Regions from separate parts of the Serratia ficaria genome, predicted to be linked through region 2. Evidence: predicted binding sites of a transcription regulator. Region 2 holds the regulator's gene; each other region holds the start of a gene.
What was found. The regulator CRP, encoded in region 2, controls carbon source genes, mostly activating them, when cyclic AMP is high. The targets are predictions, from matches to a motif close to ATGTGANNNNNNTCACAT.

Region 1 (4,981 bases), 1.9 Mb from region 2:
CGGCGTGGGCGTCATGTGGAGCAGCAAAAACCAGAACAAATATTACTACGGCGTCAGCGAACACGAATCGCGCCGCAGCGGCCTGGACAGCTACACGCCGGAAGACAGCTGGGCGCCCTATGTTGAGCTGAGTGCCAACTACAAAATCAACAAGGACTGGAATGCCTTCTTTGTTGGGCGCTACGTTAAGCTCTCGGATGAAGTGAAAGACAGTCCGATGGTGGATAAATCATACACCGGGTTGTTGATGACGGGTGTGAGCTACACCTTCTAACGGCGCATTGCACGTTAATCGTGCAATGGCTGCACCACAAAGGGGCGCTCGCGCCCCTTTTGCTCGTTTGCGGTGCGCTGCGCCCAGGGCTAACCGCCAGGGCCGGTGAGCGCGCCGCGCCTTAACGGCTGAGCGGGTAGATAAGCGGGGCGGTAGCCAGCGCCGCCCCAAACAAGGTCAGGCGTTTTTGCGGCTGCGGAAGGTCACCGCCAGCCGTGCGGGCTGCTCGCCGGCGGCAACCAGCGGCTTGCCGACGCGGCCGGTTTCCACGCACACCATGGTTTTGTAACCGTCGTTGGTCATATCCGCCATGCTGCAGGAGAGCTCGACGCCGGGGTTCCAGGCGATCACGTCGCTCATATGGTGATGATGAACCTCGATGGTGCGCTGCAGCGCCGGATCTTTTATCAGGCTGAAGGCTTCGGGCCGGGTATAAACGCGGTCGGTCTGGCCGACGAACGTCAGCGCGCCGGTTTGGCGCGCTGGCGCACCGCCCGCCACTTTGTCGATATAGCTGTCGCCAAGGCCCGTCACCTTAACCTGTTCGATATCGCCGATCTGGAAGTAGGTGTGCAGCGCCGCAGTCGCCTGGTAGTCGCCGTGCGACTCCAGCTCGATCTCGCATTCTTCGCCCAGCTTGAAGCGGGCAATCAAGGTAAAGGCGTGCGGCCACAGTTTACGGGTTTGCTCGTTGTCCTTCAGCGTGAAGGTGAGGATAACGCCGTTGTCGTCTTCATCGTGCGCCGTCAGGCTCCAGGGTTGGTTGCGGGCAAAGCCGTGCGAAGGCTGCGCCACCGGGCCGAACCAGGGCCAGCAAATCGGCACGCCGCCGCGGACCGCCTTGCCTTTCTGGAACGGGGTATTGCCGCTGAGCCAGATAACCGGCCGATCGCCGCTGGGCTGCCAGGCTAACAGGTGCGCGCCCTGCAGGGCGATCGCCGCGCGCACTTTGGGGTGCGACACCACAACGACGCCCAGCTCATCGAGCTGCCGCTGGCTGATATACGGAGAAATCTGTTCGCTAACGGGCAGGGTGAAAATTTTTTCGTTCATCGGTTGGCCTTTTGTTCGCCTAAACACAAATAAAAAGGGCGACATAAATGTCGCCCTCGTCATCAGCTTAACATCATTCCATTATTTGGAGATGTGAGCGATCAGATCCAGAACCTTGTTGGAGTAGCCAGTTTCGTTGTCGTACCAGGAAACCAGTTTCACAAAGTTGTCGTTCAGCGCGATGCCGGCTTTGGCATCGAACACGGAAGTCAGGATTTCGCCGTTGAAATCGGTAGACACCACGTCGTCTTCAACGTAGCCCAGAACGCCTTTCATGGAGCCTTCGGCAGCGGCTTTGATGACTTTCTTGATTTCTTCGTAGGTAGCCGGTTTTTCCAGACGTACGGTCAGGTCAACGACAGAAACGTTAGGAGTAGGAACGCGGAACGCCATGCCGGTCAGTTTGCCTTTCAGCTCTGGCAGAACTACGCCTACCGCTTTCGCTGCGCCGGTAGAAGAAGGGATGATGTTCTGGGACGCGCCGCGGCCGCCGCGCCAGTCTTTGTGAGACGGGCCGTCAACGGTTTTCTGAGTGGCGGTGGTCGCGTGAACGGTGGTCATCAGACCTTCGATGATGCCGAAGTTGTCGTTGATGACTTTAGCCAGTGGCGCCAGGCAGTTGGTGGTGCAAGATGCGTTGGAAACGATGTCTTGGCCAGCGTATTTTTCAAAGTTTGCGCCACGCACGAACATTGGGGTCGCGTCTTTGGAAGGGCCGGTCAGAACAACTTTTTTCGCGCCAGCGGTGATGTGTTTGCGTGCGGTTTCGTCGGTCAGGAAGATACCGGTCGCTTCAGCGACCACGTCAACACCCACTTCGTTCCACTTCAGGTTAGCCGGGTCTTTCTCTGCGGTAACACGGATGGTTTTGCCGTTAACAACCAGATGGCCGTCTTTAACTTCTACCGTACCGTTGAAACGGCCGTGAGTAGAGTCATATTTCAGCATGTAAGCCATGTACTCTGCGTCCAACAGATCGTTGATTGCAACGATTTCGATGTCGGAACGTTCCTGAGCGGCACGGAAAACAATGCGACCGATACGGCCAAAACCGTTGATACCTACTTTGATAGTCATATATTCCACCAGCTATTTGTTAGTGAATAAAAGGTTGGTTGTAAAATTACAAAAACCTTACCAAGCGTCAAGCGGAATCGTGTCAATTCTTGCGGCAAGTCAAACCTGGGGGTCGGGTTTGCGCGCTTATTGCACAGTCCGTTTGCGTTCGGCCTCATCCGTAATATGGGGTCAAACCGCCAAGTATAAAGTCAGCATGCGCAAGATGTGTGATCGGTATCACATAACATCGCGGCGTGACCTTTATGGCGTACAGTTTAGGCCAAAAACCCCTGCAGCGGTGTTAATTTTTTGTTATTATTAATCATTGTTTTCGTTGACATTATCCACATTCAGAGAAACGCACAAATGGCTAAAGAGACAACCCCAGGTCAACCGGTCACGGAACTGAATGAAATCCAACGTTATGTGACCCAGGAGCGCGGCACCGAAGCGCCGTATTCCGGGAAATTGCTGCACAACAAACGCGAGGGCGTGTACCATTGCCTGTGCTGTAACCAGCCGCTGTTCTATTCGGAAACCAAGTATGATTCCGGCTGCGGCTGGCCGAGCTTTTATGAGCCGGTTTCCGATGATGCAATTCGTTATCTTGATGATAATTCACATAATATGCATCGCGTTGAGATCCGCTGCGGCCACTGCGACGCGCATTTGGGGCATGTATTCCCCGATGGCCCGCAGCCGACCGGCGAACGCTTCTGCGTTAACTCGGCGTCGCTGAGCTTTACCGACGGCGAGAACGGCGATAAGACCGTCGGCTAAGGGGGGCATTTGGCCAACAAAATCGATTCAGCTAATTATTCTTCCGCAGGTGGGAAATGCTCTGATGGATGTGAAAGATCTGATTGCGGCGATGACGCCGGAAATCTACCAGCGCCTGGCGCAGGCGGTTGAGCTGGGCAAATGGCCGGACGGCGTGGCGCTGACCCCGGAACAGAAAGAAAACAGCCTGCAGGCGGTGATGCTGTGGCAGTCGATGAACAATGCCGATCCGCAACATATGAGCATCGGCACCGACGGCCAGATCGTGATGAAAAGCAAGCAGGAGCTGAAACAGCAGTTCGTCGGCGAACCGCTGGTAAAACTGAAACCGCAATAATGCGCAAGGCAGGGCGATGCCGCCATCGCCCGCCGTTTTAGCGCTTCCCGCCGTTTATCCCCAAAGACCCGCCAGACGGTAGTGGCCGTCGGTACCCATTCCCAGAACATAGCGCCGCTCAAACCTTTGAAATGGCGAACAGCGATTGGCGATTTTCGCCGGAGAAAGCAGGGCGCCCCGGCTGTCAGCCGGCGATGAATTGTGACAAGGTAACCAGCTGCGCGCCGGCTTGCCGCATCGCCTGCAGCGCTTGCCGGCTGTCGCCCGGCTGCAAATCGACGCCGCGGCAGCCGTCGACGATTACCTGCGTCTGATACCCCAGCTCCAGCGCGTCCAGCACGCTGAATTTGACGCAGTAGTCGGTCGCCAGCCCCATGATCGCCAGCCGGTCGACGCCATGGCTTTGCAGCCAGTCGTTGAGCGCGGTTTGCGCCCGGTGGCCGTTGTCGAAGAAGGCGCTGTAGCTGTCGATATCCGGGCTTTGCCCTTTGCGGAACACCTCCGCGATGGCCGCCTGATGCAAATCGGGATGAAATTCGGCCCCGGGGCTCCCCTGCACGCAATGCACCGGCCACCAGACCTGCGGCAGGCCCTCCAACAGGCCCAGGGTGCCCGGCTGGGCATTGGCGTTGACCGCAAAGCTGCGGTGGTTGGCGGGGTGCCAGTCCTGGCAGGCGACCACCGGTTCACCGCGCGCGACACAGGCGGCGATGGCGCGATTGGCGACGGCGACGGCGGCGTCGCCGTCCGTTACCGCCAGCGCGCCGCCGGGGCAAAAGTCATTTTGCAGGTCAATCAACAACAGGGCCGTTTTCATCGCCGCTCCAAAATGAGGTTAACCGGTAATGCTCAGCTCGCCGCGCAGGTCTTGCTGCATCAGGCTGCGGATTTGTTCCGGCGTCAGCGGCTGGCTCAGCAGATAGTGCAGTTTAGTCAACGCCGCTTCCACCGTCATGTCGAAACCGCTGATCACGCCGGCATGCGCCAACGCATTGCCGGTGGCGTAACCTTCCATATTGACCCGCCCGGAGATGCACTGCGTCAGGTTGACCACCACGATGCCGCGCTCGGAGGCCGCGCGCAGCTCATCGACCAGCTCGGCTTTTTGCGGCGCATTGCCGACGCCGTAGGAACGCAGGATCAGCGCTTTAACCGGCTGCAGCAGGAAGTTACGCACTACCGCGCCGGAGATCCCCGGATAAATAGTCACTACGCCGATGGGCTGCGGCGTGATGTCGTGCACTTTCAGCTCGCCGTTGCAGGCCGGGCTGTCGATGCCGTTTTGGCGGCGAATGTGGATACCGGCCTCCAGCAGCGGCGGCAGATTGGGGGAGGCGAAGGCGTCGAAGCCGTCGGCGTGCGCCTTGGTGGTGCGGTTGCCGCGGAACAGCTTGTTGTTGAAGAACAGACTGACCTCGTTCACCGGGTGATTGGCCGCCAGATACAGCGCATTCAGCAGGTTGGTCTGGCCGTCGGAG
Region 2 (4,981 bases):
CCAGCGGAGCCGGCACCACCACCACCAGCGTGGCGTTCCGCAAGATTTTCCAGCAGCTCAACATTCGCGCCGCGGAGCTCGAAGGCGACAGCTTCCACCGCTATACCCGGCCGGAAATGGACGCGGCGATCCGCAAGGCGCGCGACCTGGGGCGGCATATCAGCTACTTCGGCCCCGAGGCCAACGATTTCGGCCTGCTGCAGCAGAGCTTTATCGAGTACGGCAAAAACGGCACCGGCCGCTCGCGCAAGTACCTGCACACCTATGACGAGGCGGTGCCCTACAATCAGGTGCCCGGCACCTTCACCCCCTGGGAGCCGCTGCCGGCGCCGACCGACGTGCTGTTTTACGAGGGCCTGCACGGCGGCGTGGTCACCGAACACAACGACGTGGCCAACCATGTCGACCTGCTGGTCGGGGTGGTGCCGATAGTCAACCTGGAATGGATCCAGAAGCTGATCCGCGATACCGGCGAGCGCGGCCATTCCCGCGAGGCGGTGATGGACTCTGTCGTGCGTTCGATGGAAGACTACATCAACTACATTACGCCGCAGTTCTCGCGCACCCACATCAACTTCCAGCGCGTGCCGACGGTGGACACCTCCAACCCGTTCGCCGCCAAGGCGATCCCCTCGCTGGATGAAAGCTTCGTGGTGATCCACTTCCGCGGGCTGGATCAGATTGATTTCCCCTACCTGCTGGCGATGCTGCAGGGCTCGTTCATCTCGCACATCAACACGCTGGTGGTGCCGGGCGGCAAAATGGGGCTGGCGATGGAGCTGATTATGGCGCCGCTGGTGCAACGGCTGCTGGAAGGCAAGAAGATCGAATGATAGCGCACGGGCGCAGCGCTGGCCGCGCCCGTTAACCGGTTATTCCGGGCTGCGGATCTCGAAGCTGTGGGTCACGCTGGCGGCCTTGTTCAGCATCAGCGCGACCGAACAATACTTCTCGGCCGACAGGTTGACCGCCCGCTCAACGATCTTGTCGGTCAGATGCTGGCCGGTCACGATGAAATGCAGGTTGATACGGGTAAACAGGCGCGGCGCTTCTTCGCGGCGTTCGGAGGTCAGTTTGACTTCGCAGTCGCGCACGTCGTTGCGGCCTTTTTGCAGGATCGACACCACGTCGATCGCGCTGCAGCCGCCCACCGACATCAGCACCATTTCCATCGGGCTGGGCGCCTTGTCGCCGGCGTTGCCGTCCATCAGCACCTGATGGCCTGACGCCGATTCACCCAGAAACGTTAACCCTTCCACCCACTTGACTCTTGCCTGCATACTGGTCACTCCGGTTGATTTCTTAAAATCAGGGTACGCTTTCGCATAGAAACAGGCAACGGAACCTGATGCTAATCATGCTGAAGCGAGACAACACAAGACACCCGCCTTACTCTGTGCTACAAACAGAGCCGCAATAAATCTTTCCGGGACACTGATTTCAGGGAAACGCCCAGGGAAAGGCTCCTTTACCGGTATGTTAATAGAATGTAGCTTGCAGCTCTCCCGGCAAGTTAATATGCTAGAGCGACAGCGTATATTTATGACACGCCTCAAAACCTGCCGATAGCCCTCGCTCAGACAACGGCTACAGGCACGTTTTACAGGGAACTCTGACCCCTGTGACACAAGGCAGCGATAACAACAGAGGATAACAGCGAATGGTTCTCGGCAAACCGCAAACAGACCCTACTCTCGAATGGTTCCTGTCTCATTGCCATATCCACAAATATCCATCGAAGAGTACGCTGATTCACCAAGGTGAAAAGGCCGAAACGCTTTACTACATCGTGAAAGGCTCCGTAGCGGTGCTGATCAAGGATGAAGAAGGTAAAGAGATGATCCTGTCCTACCTCAACCAGGGGGATTTCATCGGCGAGCTCGGATTGTTTGAAGAAGGTCAGGAGCGCAGCGCCTGGGTTCGGGCGAAGACCGCCTGTGAAGTGGCTGAAATTTCCTATAAGAAATTCCGTCAGCTGATCCAGGTTAACCCAGACATCCTGATGCGCCTGTCCGCCCAGATGGCAAGCCGCCTGCAGGTCACCTCCGAGAAAGTGGGCAACCTCGCCTTCCTGGACGTTACCGGCCGCATCGCGCAAACCCTGCTGAACCTGGCGAAACAGCCTGATGCCATGACCCACCCGGACGGCATGCAGATCAAGATCACCCGTCAAGAAATCGGCCAGATCGTCGGCTGCTCACGCGAAACCGTTGGCCGTATTCTGAAAATGCTGGAAGACCAAAACCTGATCTCCGCCCACGGCAAAACCATTGTCGTCTACGGCACGCGTTAATCACTGAAAAAACGGCGCAGCGATGCGCCGTTTTTTTATCTGCAGCCTGCGATGTGGCGCCGCCTGATCTACCACCCCGAAGTCAACTACGCACTGCGGCAAACGCTGGTGCTGTGCCTGCCGGTACTGCTCGGCCTGCTGATTGGCCAGCTGCAGCTCGGCCTGCTGTTTTCGCTGGTTCCCGCCTGCTGCAACATCGCCGGGCTGGACACGCCCCATAAACGCTTCTTTAAACGTCTGATCGTCGGCGGTTCGCTGTTCGCGCTCAGCAGCCTGCTGTTGCAACAGGCGCTGCTGTGGCAGGTGCCGCTGCCGGCGCTGATGCTCGGCCTGGCGCTGCTGCTCGGCGTCAGCGGGGAAATCAGCCCGCTGCACGCCCGGCTGCTGCCGGCGGCGCTGGTGGCCGCCATTTTTTCCCTCAGCATGGCCGGTACGGTGCCGATCTGGCAGGCGCCGCTGCTGTACGTCATCGGCACCGCCTGGTACGGCCTGTTCACCTGGTTCTGGTTCAAGCTGTGGAAAGAGCAGCCGATGCGCGAGTCTTTGAGCCAGCTGTATCTGGAGCTGGCGGACTACTGCGAGGCCAAATATTCGCTGCTGACCCAGCACACCGATCCGCAAACCGCGCTGCCGCCGCTGCTGGTGCGCCAGCAAAAGGTGATGGATCTGATCGGCCTGCTGTATCAGCAGCTCAACTTCCTGCCGCACGCCAGCAATCTGGAGCAAAAACGCCTGCTGCGCACCTTCCAGGTGGCGCTGGATCTGCAGGAGCACATTACCGTCAGCCTGCATCAGCCGGAAGAGGTGCAAAAACTGGTGGAGCAAAGCCAGGCCGAAGCGATTATCCGCCGCAACGCCCAGGTGATCGCCGGCCGGCTGCGCGTGGTGGCGCACGATATCCTCTATCATCAGCATTCGCAGCGCTTCAATATGACCCATGAACTGGCGGCGTTGGAGAAGGTGGCGGCGCAGCATGCCGACAACCCGGTCGGCCAGTTCTGCTATTACCATTTCAGCCGCATCGCCCGCCTGCTGCGCACCCAGCGCCCGCTGTACCGTCGCGATCTGATGGCCAATCAGAGCCGCCTGCCGTTCTGGCCGGCGCTGGCCAGCTACCTGTCGTTCAGGTCCAACGCCCTGCGCAACGCCGCGCGGCTGGGCGTCACGCTGGCGCTCGGCAGCAGCCTGGGGATGATGTTCAACCTGCCCAAGCCTTACTGGATCCTGTTGACCATCATGCTGGTGAGCCAGAACGGCTACAATGCCACCCGGGTGCGGATCCAGCACCGTGCGCTCGGCACCCTGGCCGGGCTGATGATCGCCGCCGGCCTGCTGCGGCTGCAGCTGCCGGAGGCCGAAACCCTGAGCATCATGTTGGCGATCACGCTGCTGGCCTACCTGGTTTCGCGGAAAAACTACGGGCTGGCGGTCATCGGCTTCACGGTTACCGCGGTGTACACCCTGCAGCTGCTGGCGCTGAACGGCTCCCATTTCCTGGTGCCGCGCCTGGTCGATACGCTGATTGGCTGCGTGCTGGTCTTCGGCGGCACCATCTGGCTGTGGCCGCAGTGGCAAAGCGGCCTGCTGCGCAAAAACGCGCACCAGGCGCTGGAAAACGATCAGCGCGCGCTGCGGCTGATGCTGGAAGAACGGGAGCCGGATCCCGCCGCGCTGGCCTATGCGCGCATGCAGGTCAATCAGGCGCATAATGCGCTGTTCACCTCGCTGAATCAGGCGATGCAGGAACCGGGATTCGCTTCGGATTATCTGGCGGATATGCGGCTGTGGGTCACCCACAGCCAGTTTATCGTCGAGCACCTCAACGCCATGACCATCCTGGCGCGCGAGCACTACATGCTGACGCCAACGCTGGCGGAAGAGTACCTGCAAACCTGTGAAATCGCGCTGCAAAGCTGCCAGCAGCGGCTGGAATACGACGGGCCGAGCAGCAGCAACAGCGGCATCATGCAGCCGCCGGATCTGCATCCCGACATGCCGGTCACCGAGATGGAACGCCACCTGCGGCGCATCCTGTCGCACCTGAGCGTGATGCACACCATTTCGTCGCTGGCCTGGAGCCAGCGCCCGCACCACGGCATCTGGCTGAAACGCAAGCTGCGCGATCAATAAGGGCGCGGCATGGCCGCGCCCCAATCGTCGCACGCCGGGTTCAGGCGTTGATCACGTCCTGCACCGCCTGTTCAAACAGCGCCATGCCCGCCTCGATATCCTGCGGCTCCACCACCAGCGACGGCGCAAAACGGATCACGTTCGGCCCGGCGTTGAGGATCATCAGCCCGCGCGCGGCGGCGGCGGTGAGGAAATCCCGCGCCCGCCCCTGATACTGCGGCGTCAGCTCCGCGCCGATCAGCAGCCCCATGCCGCGAATGTCGGTGAAAATTCGGTATTTTTCGCCAATCTTCCGCAAGGCGTCGACATACAGGCCATGGCGTTGTTCAACGCCGCTCAGCACCTCCGGCGTATTGATCACGTCCAGCGCCGCTTCCGCCACCGCGCAGGCCAGCGGGTTGCCGCCGTAGGTGGTGCCGTGGGTGCCCACCTGCATCACCGAGGCGATCTCTTCGGTGGTCAGCATGGCGCTGACCGGGAAGCCGCCGCCCAGCGCTTTGGCGGTGGTGAGAATGTCCGGCGTCACGCCATAATGCATATAGGCGAACAGCTTGCCGC
Region 3 (4,981 bases), 2.4 Mb from region 2:
GGGCCCTGACCTGTTGCAAGGTCGCCGGGCCATACAGATGCTGGCTGCCGACGGCGAACCAGACTTCGAGCTGCTTGAATGCGTCCATCAAAGACTCCTGAGTATCGGTGGTTAGGCGTGGTCAGCGGCGGCGTAGCGCGGCTCGGCCGCCCGGCACCAGCGCTGGTAGTTTTGATAAAGCTGCTGATAGCGCGCCGCGCGCCGGGCGTCCGGTTGCAGCGTGCGTTCGATGCCGCAGGCCATTCGCCGCTGCGCGGCGGGCACGTCGGCGAAGCAGCCGGCGGCGACGGCGGCGAAGATCGCCGCGCCCAGCGCGCAGCATTGGTCGGAGGCGACAATCTGCAGCGGGCGATTCATCACGTCGGCGCAGGCCTGCATGATCGCCGGCGATTTACGGGCGATGCCGCCCATCGCCAGCACGTTGTCGACCGGGATCCGCTGCCGTTCGAAGCACTCCATGATGGCGCGGGCGCCGAAGGCGGTGGCGGCGATAAAACCGCCGAACAGCGCCGGCGCCTCGGTGCCGAGATTCAGCTCGGCAATCACGCCTTTCAGGCGCTGATTGGCGTAAGGGGTGCGACGGCCGTTGAACCAGTCCAGCACCACCGGCAGGTGATCGAGGGAAGGGGCGCGGGCCCAGGCGTCGGTGAGGTCGGTCAGCAGGTCGGCTTCTATCTGCCGCAGCTGCGGCGCCAGCGCCGGCTGGTTTTTCGCCGCTTCGCGCAGCGGCCAGCTCAGCAGGCGGCTGAACCAGGCATACATGTCGCCGAAGGCCGATTGCCCGGCTTCCAGCCCGATCATGCCAGGCACCACGCTGCCGTCGACCTGGCCGCAGATGCCCTCGATGGCGCGGCCGTCAACCCGCTGAGGGTCGGCGATCAGGATGTCGCAGGTGGAGGTGCCGATCACCTTGACCAGCGTATAGGGCTGAGCGCCGGCGCCCACCGCGCCCATATGGCAGTCGAAGGCGCCGCCGGACAGCACCACGCTCTGCGGCAGCCCCAGCCGTGCGGCCCACTCGGCGGTCAGCGTGCCGACCGGCAGATCGGCGGTCTGCGCCTCGGTAAACAGCGGCCAGGGCAAGTCCTCTACCAGCAGCGGATCCAGCGCGGCGAAAAACGCCTTCGGCGGCAGGCCGCCCCAGTCGGGATGCCACAGGGTTTTGTGGCCGACGCTGCAGCGGCCGCGCTTCAGCCGGTCGGGCGCGGTGGTGCCGGACAGCAGCGCCGGCACCCAGTCGCACAGCTCCACCCAGGAGGCGGCGGCGCGCCGCACCTCGGCGTCCTGGCGCGAAACGTGCAGTATCTTGGCCCAGAACCATTCCGACGAATAAACGCCGCCGATATAGCGCGAATAGTCAGGGAACTCGCCGCTGCGGCACAGGCGGTTGATGGCGTCGGCCTCGTCGACGGCGGTGTGGTCCTTCCACAACACGAACATGGCGTTCGGGTTGGCGGCGAACTCGGGCCGCAGCGCCAGCACCCGGCCCTGTTGGTCGATCGGCGCCGGGGTGGAGCCGGTGGAGTCGACGCCGATGCCCGCCACCTGCAGTCGCCTGGCCGGCGGCATGCGCTGCACCACCGCGACGATCGCCTGCTCCATGGCGTCGATATAGTCGAGCGGGTGGTGGCGGAAGCGGTTTTCCGCGGCGTCGCAGAATTCGCCGCGCTGCCAGCGCGGGTAATACACCACTTCGGTATCCAGTTCGCGGCCGCTGTGGCAATCCACCGCCAGCGCCCGTACCGAATCACTGCCGAAGTCCAATCCCAGGGCGATAGCGCCTGCGGTCATGATGCTGACTCCTTATCGGTTGTTACACAGGGGTTAACGATAGGAGCGTGCGGGCCGCCGGCGTGAGGATCCATTGGCTGGAAGTATGCACTTTTCTGCTTCGGCCAGCGGTTTTGTGATGGCTGTCAAATGTCGCCGCTTGGCCGAATCGGCTAAATATATGCACATATCTGCTGTAATCCCTGGATGTGATAGCGCTCTACATTTCGGCAACAAATTCCCGCTAAAACTTATTCCGTCTTACTCTTTACGTCGGTCAATAGCGCAGCATAAGCGCTTATCCGACCACAGATACCCTAATGATAACGTTTTCACAGTGGCGGCATTTTCCCCGCCAACGAGAACGACACCGCGGAGAGCATCATGCATAAATTCACTAAGGCGCTGGCGGCGCTGGGACTGGCGGCCGTTATGTCACATTCGGCTGCCGCCGAAACCATGAAGCTGGGCTTTTTGGTCAAACAACCGGAAGAACCCTGGTTCCAGACCGAGTGGAAGTTTGCCGACAAGGCCGGCAAGGATCTCGGCTTCGAAGTGATCAAAATCGCCGTGCCGGACGGCGAGAAGACCCTGAACGCCATCGACAGCCTGGCGGCCAGCGGCGCCAAGGGGTTCGTCATCTGCACCCCGGATCCGAAGCTCGGCTCGGCGATCGTCGCCAAGGCGCGCAGCTATGACCTGAAGGTGATCGCCGTCGACGATCAGTTCGTCACCGCCAAGGGCAAACCGATGGACAGCGTGCCGTTGGTGATGATGGCGGCGACCAAAATCGGCGAGCGTCAGGGGCAGGAGCTGTGGAAAGAGATGAACCAGCGCGGTTGGAAAGTGGCGGACACCGCGGTGATGGCGATCACCGCCGATGAGCTGGATACCGCCCGGCGCCGCACCGGCGGTTCGATGGATGCGCTGAAGGCCGCCGGCTTCCCGGAAAAGCAAATCTACCGGGTGCCGACCAAGTCCAATGACATTCCCGGCGCCTTCGACGCCGCCAACTCGATGCTGGTGCAACATCCGGAAGTGAAAAACTGGCTGATCGTCGGCATGAACGACAACACCGTGCTGGGCGGCGTGCGCGCCACCGAAGGCCAGGGCTTCAAGGCGCCGAACGTGATCGGCATCGGCATCAACGGCGTGGACGCGGTGAGCGAACTCTCCAAGGCGCAGGCCACCGGTTTCTACGGCTCGCTGCTGCCCAGCCCGGACATCCACGGCTACAAGAGCATCCAGATGCTGCACGACTGGGTGGAAAAGGGCGTCGAACCGCAGAAGTTCACCGAAGTGACCGACGTGGTGCTGATCACCCGCGACAACTTCAAGGCCGAGCTGCAGAAAAAAGGCCTGATGTAACCGGTGCGCCGCCTGCTGGCGCGGGCGGCGTTTTCAACGCAAGCATGAGGACAGCGCGATGACAGCCACGACGCCGTATCTGGCTTTCAAAGGCATAGGCAAGAGTTTCCCCGGCGTTAAGGCGCTGGATGATATCAGCTTCGACTGTCAGGCCGGGCAGGTCCACGCCCTGATGGGCGAGAACGGCGCCGGCAAGTCGACGCTGTTGAAAATTCTCAGCGGCAACTATGCCCCGAGCCAGGGCGAAATCCATCTTCGCGGGCGGCCGGTGCAGTTCGCCCACGCCACCGACGCACTGAACGCCGGGGTGGCGATCATCTACCAGGAGCTGCACCTGGTGCCGGAAATGACCGTGGCGGAGAACATCTACCTGGGCCAACTGCCGACCCGGCGCGGCATGGTGGATCGCAAACTGCTGCGCTACGAGGCGCGGCTGCAGCTGGAACATCTCGGGCTGGATATCGATCCCGATACGCCGCTCAAATACCTGTCGATCGGCCAGTGGCAGATGGTGGAGATCGCCAAGGCGCTGGCGCGCAACGCCAAGGTGATCGCTTTCGACGAGCCGACCAGTTCGTTGTCCGCCAGGGAGATAGAACAGCTGTTCCGGGTGATCCGCGAGCTGCGCGCCGAAGGGCGGGTGATCCTGTACGTGTCGCACCGCATGGAGGAAATCTTCGCCCTCAGCGATGCGATTACGGTATTCAAGGACGGCCGCTACGTGCGCACCTTCGCCGACATGAACCAGGTCGATCACGCTCAGCTGGTGCAGGCGATGGTCGGGCGCGATCTCGGCGACGTCTATGGCTACCAGCCGCGAGAGCTGGGCGCGGTGCGCCTGCAGCTGGACCGGCTGCAGGCGCAAGGGGTGAAAACGCCCATCAGCCTCAGCGTGCGCGCCGGCGAGATTGTCGGGCTGTTCGGGCTGGTGGGCGCCGGGCGCAGCGAATTGATGAAGGGCATTTTCGGCGCCACCCGGGTGCGCGGCGGCCGCCTGACGCTCGACGGCCAGGCGCTGGCGGTGCGTTCGCCGATCGACGCCATCCGCGCCGGCATCATGCTGTGCCCGGAGGATCGCAAGGCGGACGGCATCATCCCGGTGCATTCGGTGCGCGACAACATCAACATCAGCGCGCGGCGCAAAAGCATTCGCGCCGGCTGCCTGATCAACAACGGTTGGGAAGTCAGCAACGCGCAGCATCATATCCGCGCGCTGAACATCAAAACGCCCAGCGCCGAACAGCTGATCATGAACCTCTCCGGCGGCAACCAGCAGAAGGCCATTCTGGGCCGCTGGCTGTCGGAGGAAATGAAGGTGATCCTGCTGGACGAGCCGACGCGCGGCATCGACGTCGGCGCCAAGCACGAGATCTACCACGTGATTTACCAGCTGGCGCAGCAGGGCATCGCGGTGCTGTTCGCCTCCAGCGACCTGCCGGAGGTGCTGGGGCTGGCGGACCGCGTCATCGTGATGCGCGAAGGCGCCATCGCCGGTGAACTGCCGCACCACGGCGCCAGCGAGGAACAGGCGCTCAGCCTGGCGATGCTGCGCACCCCCGATATCGCCCCGGACGCCACGGCGACGGTGGCCCGACTGTGAAGGAGAAAGAGATGTCGACCATGACGACCAATTCCGTGAAGAACCGCGGCGGCCTGGGGCTGGCGCGCATCTGGGACAGCTACGGCATGCTGGTGGTGTTCGCGGTGCTGTTTATCGCCTGCGTGCTGCTGGTGCCCAATTTCGGCAGCTTCATCAACATGAAAGGGCTGGGGCTGGCGATCTCGATGTCCGGCATGGTGGCCTGCGGCATGCTGTTCTGCCTGGCCTCCGGCGACTTCGACC

Region 1: a site for CRP is predicted at 2,612-2,629, ahead of msrB (peptide-methionine (R)-S-oxide reductase MsrB). Genes of this name have one in related genera too.
Region 3: a site for CRP is predicted at 1,905-1,922, ahead of CKW09_RS11550 (arabinose ABC transporter substrate-binding protein). Genes of this name have one in related genera too.

Annotation. Positions count from the first base shown of each region.
Region 1 covers NZ_LT906479.1:2,923,314-2,928,294, reverse strand. The annotation lists gene CKW09_RS13870 (MipA/OmpV family protein) at 1-274, shown strand, start outside; gene CKW09_RS13865 (D-hexose-6-phosphate mutarotase) at 452-1,327, opposite strand; gene gapA (glyceraldehyde-3-phosphate dehydrogenase) at 1,409-2,404, opposite strand; gene msrB (peptide-methionine (R)-S-oxide reductase MsrB) at 2,753-3,166, shown strand; gene CKW09_RS13845 (YeaC family protein) at 3,231-3,503, shown strand; gene pncA (bifunctional nicotinamidase/pyrazinamidase) at 3,688-4,320, opposite strand; gene ansA (asparaginase) at 4,339-4,981, opposite strand, start outside.
Region 2 covers NZ_LT906479.1:4,839,335-4,844,315, forward strand. The annotation lists gene CKW09_RS22720 (phosphoribulokinase) at 1-833, shown strand, start outside; gene CKW09_RS22725 (OsmC family protein) at 873-1,280, opposite strand; gene crp (cAMP-activated global transcriptional regulator CRP) at 1,661-2,293, shown strand; gene CKW09_RS22735 (YccS/YhfK family putative transporter) at 2,345-4,423, shown strand; gene argD (bifunctional acetylornithine/succinyldiaminopimelate transaminase) at 4,464-4,981, opposite strand, start outside.
Region 3 covers NZ_LT906479.1:2,431,342-2,436,322, forward strand. The annotation lists gene araA (L-arabinose isomerase) at 1-88, opposite strand, end outside; gene CKW09_RS11545 (ribulokinase) at 112-1,791, opposite strand; gene CKW09_RS11550 (arabinose ABC transporter substrate-binding protein) at 2,155-3,138, shown strand; gene araG (L-arabinose ABC transporter ATP-binding protein AraG) at 3,197-4,738, shown strand; gene araH (L-arabinose ABC transporter permease AraH) at 4,759-4,981, shown strand, end outside.